4 regions of the Pseudoalteromonas sp. CF6-2 genome follow, and region 2 is predicted to be linked to each of the others. Evidence: predicted binding sites of a transcription regulator. Region 2 holds the regulator's gene; each other region holds the start of a gene.
The links. Region 2 encodes sigma-54, which starts transcription at its own class of promoters, with help from an activator protein. Its sites were predicted from a motif close to GTTGGCACGNNNNTNGNNT; they were not measured.
Positions count from the first base shown of each region.

Region 1 (3,214 bases), 900 kb from region 2:
CACGTAAACCTTGTTGTTAGTAATGTTGATGCCATGCTGCACTTTTATAAAGTCGCATTCCCGCACTGGCGTGTGCGTAGTCAAGGTGACAGCACATGGTCTGGCAAACCACGCAAATGGCTGCACTTTGGTGATGATTACCAATACCTTGCACTGAGTGATAACGGTGAAGATGAAAATCGTGATTTAGCGGGTCATCAAGTTGGCCTTGCCCATTTTGCTTATGTGACAAACGACATTAACGCCGTCATTGAACGTCTTGTTTCAGCCGGTTATGAAATTGATAAACGGGGTCCAGAAAATCCATACCGAAAAAATGTTTACTTTATCGACCCCGCAGGTTTTGAAGTTGAGTTTGTAGAGTATTTCAGTGATATTCCAAGTGAAAGGAATAATGATCTTTGATGTTGCCGGGAAATTTATGTCGCGCGGTAGTTGTAGCTGCGGGTTGACCCCGCGTCATTGGTTACCTATTGCGCGATGTAAAATCGCGCCTACAATACCTCGCAACTTTTACTGCACCCTATTCATTTCTTTCCAACTGGCTTTTAGGCTATTGGCAAAGCTGATGAACTTTTCTTTCATGGTACGCTTTACTTTGATCTCCACTGAGCCTAGCCATACGTTACCTTCAATGGTAATGGTTGGGCCCTGACCTTTATTTAGAGCAACTGACTTGTTTTCTACGCTGCCAATAACGCTAAACAGTTTAGATACCACATTAACGTGTTCAGGCACGTAGATCTCGTCGTTACCTAAAATACAGTTTACGTAAATAGTGACATGCTGATGCTGGAAAATCGCTTCACTAAAGTCGAGCTCAATTGAACCTAGGCAGTTTGTGAGGTGAATTTCTTTTGGCACAAGCCACTGGCCGCTGCGTTCATTTGAACCAAGAATACTACGTAACTGTAAGTTTTCATTATCATTGCTATGACTGTAGTGAGGTTTAAATTGAGCATGTTTATGTGATTTGTAATCAGTATCAGCTTTTAGCGCTAAGTCAGCAACAAGCTCAACAAGTACTTCGTTGCTGGTGGCTGACATTGCTTGATCTAGTCGGCGTTCAAATGCCTCAGCTGAAATAACGGCATGACTGTAGTTATAAATGAGTTGATCGATGACTTCTTCTCTTACTTGATCGATTGGGCGATCTTCAAGTTTAACGGCCATGGTAGTTCCCTGTTGTAATTATAAAGTGATTGTTCTGTTATTGGATATGTAGCAAAGCTCAGGCCAAAGTTTATTTATATAAAAATCAATGTATTGTGTTTTTTGGCTTGTTAGTAACTTCGTTAAATTAACCATAGATTAATATTATCTGCAACTAATTGGTCATTTTTGCAACATTGTGAACTTATTACCGAGCAGCCTGTAAATTGTTACCGAGAAGAATATAACCATTATATGACTAAATCCATAAGGTGTTGATATATAAGGGTTAAATAGTTGGCATTAAAGTCGCATTAGTTAATTCGTCTTTAATCAAAAGGAGAAAGATTATGAATACATTCAACAAGTCTATGATTGCCGCGTTAGTTATTGGTGCTACTAGCATGTCAGCTCAGGCAAGCAGCTGGGAAAATGAAAGTAAAGATGCTTGGATTGATGGTAAGGCAGAAACTGTTCTTTTAATGAACACAAATCTAAACAACTTTGATATCAACACAGATGTAAAAAATGGCAAGGTTGTACTAACTGGTAAAGTGAAAAGTGAGCTTGATAAAGAATTAGCGGAAGAGCTAGTACTGAGCTTAGACGGCGTAACTGATGTTGAAAACAAGCTTACAGTTGTAAAAGACATGAAGACTAAGCACGCCAAAAAAGATATGGGCGACTCAGCTGAAAGTGACTTAACAGATGCAAAAATCAGCACTGTAATTACTACACGCTTCCTATTTAACTCAGAAGTAGGTGGTACTGATATCGATGTAGATACTGATAATGGTGTTGTAACCCTTAAAGGTACCGTTGAATCTGAAGCTGAAAAACAACTTGCAGTAAGCATTGCAGAAAATGCTGAAGATGTTCGCAAAGTAATCGATGAATTAACGATTGTTGCTGAATAATAAGTAATTAATGAAAGCCCAGCTTTGGCTGGGTTTTTATTTTATTTTCAAGGAGTGAATCATGGATTTAATTCGCATTATATTGTCAGTTTTAATTCCCCCATTAGGTGTATTTTTACAGGTAGGTTTAGGTGCACAATTCTGGATTAATATTCTTTTAACTCTATTAGGGTACATTCCAGGCTTGATTCATGCTGTGTATATTATTGCTAAACGATAATTGCACACAAGGATGATTTAGGAGCACAGCAAGGAAACGCTGTAGGAGTAACGGATTATAAACCGCAAGGAGTTACATAATGGAAAACGTAGCAAAGCACAATGGAAAGCAAGGAAGTAACAAGGCGTTATGGACAAGCGCACAATGGCAACGCTTTATGGAAAAGGTGAAAGGATAATTGCTAAGGAGCAGCAAATGGTAAGGAACCTAAAATGGATGAAGCTAGCGTAAGGAGGTGACTATATGGAACAAGTACAAACGCAATCAAAACAAGGAACGGATCAGCAAGGAGTTGCTTTATGGAATAAGCAGCAGTGGCAAGACTTTATGGATCATGCGAAAGCAGTTGCACCACAGGTAACAGGGAAGGCTGACGATAAAAACCCGATATTATCATCTTCAGGTGATATCGGGTTTTTAATCACATCAGCAATTTATCTTTATAATTTAAACTGATTAACAGTTCTATTTAGTGACACTGCTAATTCATTCAAATCACGGGCTTCATCAGCCAATTCATGAGCATGATCTGCTGTGCTATTCACTAAATGATTAATAGCCGCAAGGCTGTTATTGATATCTTCTGCCACCACTGTTTGTTGCTCCGTAGAGGTCGCAATTTGATGACTTTGATCTTGTACGTTTGTCACTGATTGTGCGATGTCTTGCAGTGCTGTCAGTACAATTTGTGTTTGTTCAACAGAGCCCTCAGCGCGTTCTTGCCCTTGTTGCATCATCGTGGATGCTTGTTGAGCACTCTGCTGTAACCTGCTGATCATATTACGAATATCATCTGTTGACTCTTGCGTACGGCTAGCTAATGAACGTACTTCGTCAGCAACCACTGCAAAACCTCGACCTTGCTCGCCTGCACGCGCTGCTTCAATGGCAGCATTAAGGGCCAGTAAATTAGTTTGTTCTGCAA
Region 1 covers NZ_CP091442.1:388,286-391,499, forward strand. The annotation lists gene L3Q70_RS01865 (VOC family protein) at 1-405, shown strand, start outside; gene L3Q70_RS01870 (LiaF domain-containing protein) at 514-1,173, opposite strand; gene L3Q70_RS01875 (BON domain-containing protein) at 1,503-2,069, shown strand; gene L3Q70_RS01880 (YqaE/Pmp3 family membrane protein) at 2,131-2,289, shown strand; gene L3Q70_RS01885 (hypothetical protein) at 2,533-2,745, shown strand; gene L3Q70_RS01890 (methyl-accepting chemotaxis protein) at 2,730-3,214, opposite strand, start outside.
Region 1: a site for sigma-54 is predicted at 1,449-1,467, ahead of L3Q70_RS01875 (BON domain-containing protein). Genes of this name have one in related genera too.

Region 2 (3,214 bases):
TAAAAAATTACTTCTAATCCCAAGCTTATTGATTGCGTTTTCAAGCGCTGCTGCAGACCAAGCGGGTACTCCTATCAGCATTAGCTCAGATCGCCAAGTAGGTCAGTTAAAAAATGGAGTCGGGATTTTTGAAGAAAATGTAGAAATAACCCATGGTAATCGTCGTATTACCGCAGATCGCCTAGAAGCACATGCTGGTGAGGTTGATGGTACTGTTTCACTTATCATTGCCACAGGTAAGCCAGCCTACTTTGAAGAAAAACAAGAAGATGGCACGGTTATGAGCGCCAGTGCAGACGAAGTACGTTACGATGTAGCAAAGCGTTTACTCACTTTAGTTGGCGATGCACAAGTGACACAAGCAGGGCAAAAAGTCAGTGCAAAAAGTATAACTTATGACATGGAACAACAACTCATTAGTGCTGAAAAAGACGAAAATTCAACGGATCGTGTGCATACAATCTTAGTGCCTGTTGATAATAAAAAAGATGATAAAGGCCAGCCATGAGTACATTAAAAGCAGAGCTGTTAGCAAAGAGCTATAAAGGCCGCCAAGTTGTCAAAAATGTGGGACTAGAAGTCGAAGCTGGCAGTATTGTTGGCCTACTAGGCCCTAATGGTGCAGGTAAAACCACCACCTTCTACATGATTGTTGGGCTAGTGCCAAGCGACAAAGGTAAAATTAGTATTGATGACAACGACATCACTTTATTACCCATGCACAATCGCGCTCGATTAGGTATTGGCTATTTACCCCAAGAATCATCCATTTTTAGAAAGTTGACGGTCTACCAAAATCTGATGGCGATTCTTGAAACACGTAAAGATCTTAAAAAACAGCAACGAGAAGAAACACTCAATAACCTGCTTGATGAATTTAGTATTCAGCACATTCGAGATAGCCAAGGTATGGCGCTATCAGGAGGCGAGCGTCGCCGTGTTGAAATCGCGCGAGCATTAGCCGCAGATCCAAAATTTATTCTGCTAGATGAGCCTTTTGCTGGTGTTGATCCAATTTCAGTGTTAGATATAAAGAAAATTATAGAGCATTTGAAAAACCGTGGTATCGGTGTACTAATAACTGACCATAATGTTCGAGAAACCCTTGATGTTTGTGAAAAAGCCTACATTGTTTCTCATGGGGAGCTAATTGCATCAGGCACGCCTGAACACGTATTAGCAGACCAAACCGTACGCGATGTTTATCTAGGCGAGCAATTCAGGTTGTAACCAATACACCACCGACTAGAGCATCTGCTAGACTTACAATAATGACAACATATTGATATTGACTCAAATTAGTATCAATAAATGATTTAAAAAGGATTGTTAGGGATACATGAGGCAATCATTACAGCTGCGCATGGGCCAGCAACTTACAATGACTCCACAACTGCAACAAGCCATTCGCTTATTGCAACTTAGTACATTGGATCTCCAGCAAGAAATACAAGAAGCGCTTGATAGTAATCCTCTACTTGAAGTGGAAGAAGCGGATTACAGTGAAGACGTAATCGGTAAAAACGAACAAAAATCTGACTCTGATGATTCACAAGTCACTGCTACGGCAGAAGAAGCACCAAGTGAGTACGAGCAAGAAAGCAGTGATGCACTCAATAAAGATACCGTTAGTGACGACCTAGCAATGGACGTCACGTGGGATGAGTACATGAGTGCAGCTCCTTCAACCTCTTCAGGGCCAATGCCAGAAGATGAGTCTATTTATCAAGGTGCGTCAACCGAAACTCTCCACGAATATCTGATGTGGCAACTACAGTTGACCCCATTTAGTCCAACTGATGAAGCAATTGCTGTTGCTATAGTCGAAGCTATTGATGACTCAGGTATTTTAACCGTCAGTTGTGAGGATATTGTTGAAAGCTTTAATCAAAACGATGATGAAGAAGAAGAAATAGAACTTGATGAAGTCGAAGCGGTCCTAAAAAGAATACAGCTATTTGATCCTGTCGGCATTGGTGCTCGCAGTTTACAAGAGTGCCTATGTATTCAACTTCGTCAATTCGATGCAGATACACCTTATTTGGCTGAAACTAAAATGGTTTTATCTGAGCACATCGAATTATTAGCAAGTCGCGACTATCGTACTTTGATGAAAAAGACTAAGCTTAAAGAAAACGAGCTAAAAGAAGTCATGACGCTTATCCATAGCTTGAACCCTAAGCCCGCGGATAGCATCGTACGTGAAGAGTCTGAATACGTCATACCCGACGTATCAGTAAAAAAAGTAAAAGGTCGTTGGGTCGTTGAGCTTAACCCTGACTGTATGCCAAAGATCAGAGTGAATAGCCAATATGCGGCTATGTCACGCTCTGTAAAATCAAGCAGCGACAGTCAGTTTATTCGCTCTCATCTGCAAGAAGCTAAGTGGTTTATTAAAAGCTTAGAGAGCCGGAATGATACTTTATTAAAAGTAACGAACTGTATTGTTCAACAACAACAGGCTTTCTTTGAACACGGCCCTGAGGCGATGAAACCGATGGTGCTAAATGATGTCGCTGAAATGGTCGAAATGCATGAATCGACGATTTCACGGGTTACAACGCAAAAATATATGCATACCCCAAGGGGTATTTTTGAGTTGAAATATTTCTTCTCAAGCCACGTCAGCACAGAAAATGGTGGCGAGTGTTCATCAACGGCAATACGCGCTTTAATCAAAAAGCTTATTGCCGCAGAAAACTCAGCGAAGCCATTGAGTGATAGTAAGATTGCAGATATATTGGCTGAGCAAGGAATTAAAGTAGCTAGACGTACAATTGCAAAATACCGAGAGTCTCTAGCAATACCGCCGTCTAATCAGCGTAAAAGCTTGATTTAGACGTTTTACATAGAAGGAAAATGCTTATGCAACTAAACCTAACTGGTCGTCATGTAGAAATCACAGATTCATTAAAAGACTATGTAAACACCAAGTTTGCGAAACTAGAAAGGCATTTTGATCATATTAATAATGTTCATGTCATTTTAGACGTAGAAAAATTAAGTCAAAAAGCAGAAGCAACTTTACATGTAAACGGAGGCGAACTGTTTGCCTCTACAGAGCATCAAGATATGTACGCGGCCATCGACTCGCTAATTGATAAGCTTGATCGCCAAGTAATTAAACACAAAGAGAAATTAGCTCGACACTAAATTATGAAACTTAGTTCACTTACTAGCCAGGACTGCAGCAAAGCTGCGGTCCTTTTTAATA
Region 2 covers NZ_CP091442.1:3,110,502-3,113,715, forward strand. The annotation lists gene lptA (lipopolysaccharide transport periplasmic protein LptA) at 1-508, shown strand, start outside; gene lptB (LPS export ABC transporter ATP-binding protein) at 505-1,230, shown strand; gene L3Q70_RS14385 (RNA polymerase factor sigma-54) at 1,340-2,839, shown strand; gene hpf (ribosome hibernation promoting factor) at 2,866-3,153, shown strand; gene ptsN (PTS IIA-like nitrogen regulatory protein PtsN) at 3,157-3,214, shown strand, end outside.

Region 3 (3,214 bases), 560 kb from region 2:
AATGGGTAGGGGGTCGCATGCGTAATATTATCTTAGTCACATCGGCAGCATTTATGTTAGGTGGTTGTATGTCAACACAGAACCACCATGTGGTTCAGGATGACCCTTACTATGCACCTATGTATCCAGAGCCTTCTGCTGAACAAATGGTACCAACAGGTTCATTGTTTGATAGTTATCTGTCAAATGATCTGTATTCAGATAAAAAAGCACTCAGAACAGGCGATATTATTACTGTTAAGTTGCAAGAGTCTACGCAAGCATCGAAAGCGGCAAAAACTGAAACAGATAAAGAAACGGATGCCAGCTTAGATCCGGTTATCGGCTTAGGTGGAAACCCAGTTAATATAGGCGGAGATAGCATCCAGTTTGGCATTGGCTCAGGTTCATCGTTTAAAGGCGATTCAAAGTCAAACCAGTCTAATAGCTTATTTGGTGATATATCCGTCAATGTAATGCGCGTTTTGCCTAATGGCAATTTAGTGATCCGCGGTGAAAAGTGGTTAACCTTAAATACAGGCGAAGAATTTATTCGTTTAGAAGGCTTAGTTCGCCCTGAAGATGTCACTGCCGATAATACAGTCACATCAAATCGCATTGCGAATGCACGAATTCAATATTCAGGAAAAGGGCAAATGCAAGAGTCGCAAAGTGCTGGGTGGCTTTCACGATTCTTCAGCAGTTCACTTTTTCCTTTTTAGAGGTAACACATCATGAATGGGGTTAAATACATCATCGCACTTTGCTTACTTAGTTTGCAGTTTAGTGTGCAGGCTGAGCGGGTTAAAGATGTCTCTATGGTTGAAGGTGTTCGCTCTAACCAATTAGTTGGCTATGGTCTGGTTGTTGGTTTGCCAGGTACTGGTGAGCAAAGCCGTTTTACTGAACAAAGCTTTAAAGCCATGCTCAATGGTTTTGGCATAACTTTGCCGGCGAGTTTAAAGCCAAAAATTAAAAATGTTGCCGCTGTTGCTGTGCATGCAGAACTGCCTGCATTTAGAAAGCCTGGCCAAACAATTGACATCACTGTTTCTTCAATTGGTAGTGCAGGAAGTTTACGTGGCGGTACATTACTGCAAACCTTCTTAAAAGGGGTGGATGGCAACACCTATGCGATTGCCCAAGGTAGCCTTGTCGTCGGTGGGTTAGGGGCAGAAGGTGCTGACGGTAGCCGTGTTATTATCAATACACCCACTGTTGGGCGTATTCCAAATGGCGCAACGGTTGAGAGAGCAGTTAAAAGCCCGTTTATGCAAGGTGACTACATTACCTTTAATTTGAATCGCCCAGATTTCACAACAGCAAAAAGATTAGAGCAAACAATTAATGACTTAGTTGGTCCAAATAGCGCGCAAGCAATTGATGCGGCGTCAGTGAGAGTGCTTGCACCTCGTGATGCATCGCAGCGTGTTGCTTATTTATCAACGCTTGAAAATTTGGAGTTCAAGCCTGCTGACACTGCAGCAAAAATTATTGTTAATTCACGTACAGGCACAATAGTGATTGGTAAGAATGTTAAGTTGCAACCGGCGGCGATAACGCATGGTGGATTAACCGTTACCATTGCTGAGCAGCAAAATGTTTCGCAGCCAAACGCATTTAGCGAGGGTGAAACAGTTGTGACTAATCAAAGTATTATCGATGTTAACCAAGATGATTCTCGTGCATTTGTATTTAATCCAGGAATTAGTCTTGATGATCTGGTGCGTGCTATTAACGAAGTAGGGGCAGCCCCAGGTGACTTAATGGCCATTCTTGAAGCTCTTAAGCAAGCAGGGGCCATAAACGGGCAACTTGTGATTATTTAATTAACTAAAAACGCGCGAAAGCGCGTTTTTAGTCTCTGCGTTATTATTCTACATTCTTTTCTCTTATTTGTTGGCTCATTTTTTGCATTTGATTGGGTATTAATAATTATTGTGTCAAAAAGCTGATGGATACTAATCATCTCGACAAGCAAAACTTTTTTGATTTAGGTAACTTAGACTCATTACGTCAAAGTGCCCTAAAAAATGATGCCTCTAGCGATGCGTCAAAAGAAGCGCTAAAAAAGGCGGCGGCACAATTTGAATCTATCTTCACACAAATGCTCTTGAAGAGCATGCGTAAAGCGAATGAAGCGTTCGAAGATAAAGACAGTCCTTTTAACACCAGTGGCGTAAAGTTTTTTGAAGAGATGCATGATCAGCAGCTATCAGTCGAGCTGTCTTCAAATGGCTCATTGGGTTTAGCAGATCTTATTGTTCAGCAGTTATCGCCTGATGGCAAAAAATTTATGCCAGGCTCTGTGCTTAGAACAACAACTGAGTTTAACAGTGATAGACGTGCAAGTAGTGTTGAACAGCCAGATACGACGACTAAAGCTGTCGAGACTACGTCAGCCAATGAACAAACTGAAAATCGCTTTGATGATGCTGAATCATTTATCAGCACGGTGTGGGAACATGCTAAAAATGCAGCTGAGAAAATTGGTTTAAATCCTGCTGTCATGGTTGCGCAAGCAGCCCTTGAGACAGGTTGGGGAAAACACATTATTAGTAAAGCAGACGGCACCAGTAGTAACAACTTATTCAATATTAAATCTGATAAAAGCTGGCAAGGTGACAAAGCAAGCAAACTTACTTTGGAGTTTGAGCAAGGTGTGCCTGTTAAGAAACAAGCCAGTTTTCGTTCTTATCAATCAATTAAAGAAAGTGTTCATGATTTTGTGGATTTCCTCAATGAGAATCCTCGTTATCAAGAAGCACTTGAAAACACCGCAGAGCCTGCAGCATTTTTAGATTCTTTACAAAAAGCAGGTTATGCAACAGACCCAAATTATGCCGATAAAATAAAGCAGGTGCTAAAGCGTGTTGAGCTTCAAAGTGTTGCTGCTTCATTGGTACGTTAAGGAGTAAGCCCTCATGTCATTTAATATTTATGACATTGCAAATGCTGGTATAAGAGCAAACTCACAGTTGCTGCAAACCACCAGTAAAAATATAGCCAATGTTAATACAGAAGGCTATGTACGTGAGCGAACAGAATTTACTACCATGATCGACAATCAAGTTGGTCGTGGTGAAACTTATCGTTTACTCAATGAGTTTGCGCAAAAACAGCTCAATCGTGACACGTCAAGTAAAGCATTTTTTGACCAATTTGTAACTGAAGCAAGCCGCATGGATAGCTTATTTTCAGAAGAGTCAAATAGTGTATCAACCAGTGTTAATTC
Region 3 covers NZ_CP091442.1:2,547,340-2,550,553, reverse strand. The annotation lists gene flgG (flagellar basal-body rod protein FlgG) at 1-2, shown strand, start outside; gene flgH (flagellar basal body L-ring protein FlgH) at 18-701, shown strand; gene L3Q70_RS11870 (flagellar basal body P-ring protein FlgI) at 714-1,808, shown strand; gene flgJ (flagellar assembly peptidoglycan hydrolase FlgJ) at 1,934-2,890, shown strand; gene flgK (flagellar hook-associated protein FlgK) at 2,904-3,214, shown strand, end outside.
Region 3: a site for sigma-54 is predicted at 1,878-1,896, ahead of flgJ (flagellar assembly peptidoglycan hydrolase FlgJ). Genes of this name have one in related genera too.

Region 4 (3,214 bases), 1.6 Mb from region 2:
TTTGCTGATCACTGTAATAACCTGCTCGGTCATTGCAACCGGATTAATGATTAGCCGTTTTAAAAGTAAGTCAATTGTCTTCTTTAACTTATTTTTCTATCTAGGTGTTGCTGGCTTTGCTTGGCTGTGGATACAAAATATTTTCGGGCTTCCCAGTGATTTTCGGCCCAGTGTTATTATTTATATTCTGTCAATGGTACTACTTCAGCTCTCGATTTATAACCACGATGAAAAGTGCCGCTTTAATCGATTAATGATTGGCCACGGTGCTATTTTTTCAGTTTGCGTATTATTCACAAACAGTATTAACCAACTTGCTTTAGTAGAGGCATGTTTTACTCTAACCGTGTTACCTGCCCTTATTTACTTTACTTTTACCCGAGCACTATACAAGAGCAATATAGGTAATACTGTGCTCTTAGCAGCACAATGTATTTTACTTTTAGTGCCTATTACTCAGTTAACTATTATCACTCATTCACATAACCTACTGACACTTTACTCATTAACCGTGGTTGCTCATGCCACGGTATTTGTCATGACAGGGCTTGGGCTTATCACCACCCTTCTAATCGATGAAAAACGGCGCTATGCTGAACTATCACTCAAGGATCCACTCACAAATTTATATAACCGTCGAGGTCTTCAGTATGTTTTAGACAAACGGCAGTTATTGACTAATCAGCATGCGACTTTCCTTTATGCAAGCGCTTTAGACATCGACTTTTTTAAAAGCATAAATGATAACTACGGGCATGAAGCAGGAGACCTAGTGCTGGAAGTGTTAGCAGAGCTTTTACAACGTCACCTACACCGAGAAGATCTATGCTGCCGTTTAGGGGGCGAGGAATTTCTCATTCTCAGTATCGAAAAATCCCCAGAGCAAGCCTACCAAAAACTTGAAAAGCTTCGCCAGACCATAGAAACAAGTCAAATTGAATATAAACAACAAATCATTTCACTCACAGCCAGCTTTGGCCTTACTCATTGGCAACAAGCAGACACATTTGACGACTTAATTAACCGAGCAGATAAAGCCCTCTATTCGGCTAAAAACAATGGTCGAAACCGAATTGAAACCACATTTTAATCATTTGAACAGTTTAATTTTAATTCCTTATCATTAAAAAAATTAAGTAATTAATCATAAACTTTGATCTAGGTGAAGTGCACTCAATCATATTCAGGCTACACTGATACCAACATGATTAAATTACTAGGACTTTACCATGACACACCTTGTTTCAGACTTGATGACGCCCGATCCGCTGGCTATCACCGCAGCAAACTCATTGCATGATGCTCATAACTTAATGAAAGAAAAAAATATTCGACACATTCCTGTCATTAATGAGCATGGTGGTTTAGTTGGCATGCTGACTCAAAAGATCATGATCGCTCAAGTAATGAGTATTATGGCGAACTTCAGTGCCAGTGCACTTGAACGCAAAGAAAAGCAAACTAAAGTGCAAGATATTATGGCCACTGATTTCACAAGTATTTCACCTAATCAACCATTGCATGAAGTAGCAAAGTTTTTTGTTGAAAACCGTCACGGCTGTATGCCCGTTGTCGATGATGATAATAACTTAGTTGGCATTTTAACCTCTTCTGACTTTGTTCGTTTAGCAGCGGCCCTGCTCTCTTAACGATTTATGTTCCTAGCTTCTGCACACTGAATTTTTTACATAGAGTGTGCAGACTTTTCATATTCATTCAGTATCTTGTTGAGCACCCTCAAAATAAAAATAAAAATAAAACATTAAAAATCATAAACTTAAAAAATTTCAGATATCGGCATAACGATTGCTTCTACTCTAATAACTTCGCTTTTTAAGTAACGACTAGGTAACTTAAAAGCTTTATGGAAATACAATTTTAGAGAATCTCGGAGGAGTAATGAGTAATACATCATCAAAAGTCGCTGAATTCACGGCCCCAGGCGTTAATAACGAATCAGCAGCCGATACAATTGCTATTTTAGACAAGCGCATGGTCGCTTTAATCGATTTACATCTTACTCTTAAGCATATCCACTGGAATGTTGTCGGTCCAAACTTTATCGGTGTGCATGAAATGCTTGATCCACAAGTAAGTGCCGTTCAAGAAATGACCGACACTATTGCCGAGCGTATTGCAACTATGGGCGGTGTTCCTGTTGGCACACCACAGTCAATCGTTGATCGCCGCGAGTGGAAAGATTACTCACTAGGCAAAGGGCTAGTATCTGATCACTTAACTGCTCTTGATAAAGTTTATAACGGCGTCAATAAAGATCACCGTAAGGCGCTTGAGCAACTTGCTGAATTAGACCCTGTTTCTGAGGATATGATCACAGGCCAACTTGCAGAGCTTGAACAGTTCCAATGGTTTGTTCGTGCACATATCGAATCGTCTACAGGCGAATTAAAAGGTTAACACTTCTATCCGAAGACCCCTTGCCCAGCTAGCGCTGGGCTTTTTTATGCCTTTACAGCCAACCTTTATGTTTAAAAAATAAATAAGGCGCGAAGCCGGACAGTAGCATAATGGCAATAGCAAATGGGTAGCCCCAAGCCCACTCAAGCTCTGGCATGCTATTAAAATTCATACCGTAAATACTTGCAACCACTGTGGGAGGCAAAAAAACCACCGATGCAATCGAGAAAGTTTTAATGATTTGGTTTTGCTCAATATTGATAAAACCCTGAGTTGAATCCATCAAGAAATTAACTTTATCAAACAAAAAAGTACAGTGAGACATCAGGGTATCGATATCAAGTACAATCTCGCGAAGTGACTCACGGTCTTCAGTAGGTGCGCCAAGGTAACGCAGTAAAAACGAAATATTGCGGCGAGTATCCATCAAGCATAAGCGTACTTTACCGTTGTTGTCCTCAAGCCGTGCAATCCGACTTACCGCTTGCTCTAAGTCTGAGCCATCCTCTTCAAGTACATAAGCACTGAGATTTTCTAGCTGATGGTGCATGTCTTCAAGCATATCCGCATGATTTTCGACCTTTTGATCAAATAAAGTTACGAGTAATTGTTTAGGGTTATCACACGCCACCTGCCCTTTACGAGCACGGAGTCTTAATAAACGAAAATCAGCTAATTCATCATCACGAATCGTCAATAAACAATTATCTTGCAGTAAACACGCAACTGTCACCGTATTAAAACGTCCTTCATTTGGCGACATAAACAGAGCATGTACATGAAGCCCTTCATGATC
Region 4 covers NZ_CP091442.1:1,076,583-1,079,796, reverse strand. The annotation lists gene L3Q70_RS04975 (GGDEF domain-containing protein) at 1-1,090, shown strand, start outside; gene L3Q70_RS04970 (CBS domain-containing protein) at 1,230-1,649, shown strand; gene dps (DNA starvation/stationary phase protection protein Dps) at 1,900-2,418, shown strand; gene corA (magnesium/cobalt transporter CorA) at 2,471-3,214, opposite strand, start outside.
Region 4: a site for sigma-54 is predicted at 1,794-1,812, ahead of dps (DNA starvation/stationary phase protection protein Dps). Genes of this name have one in related genera too.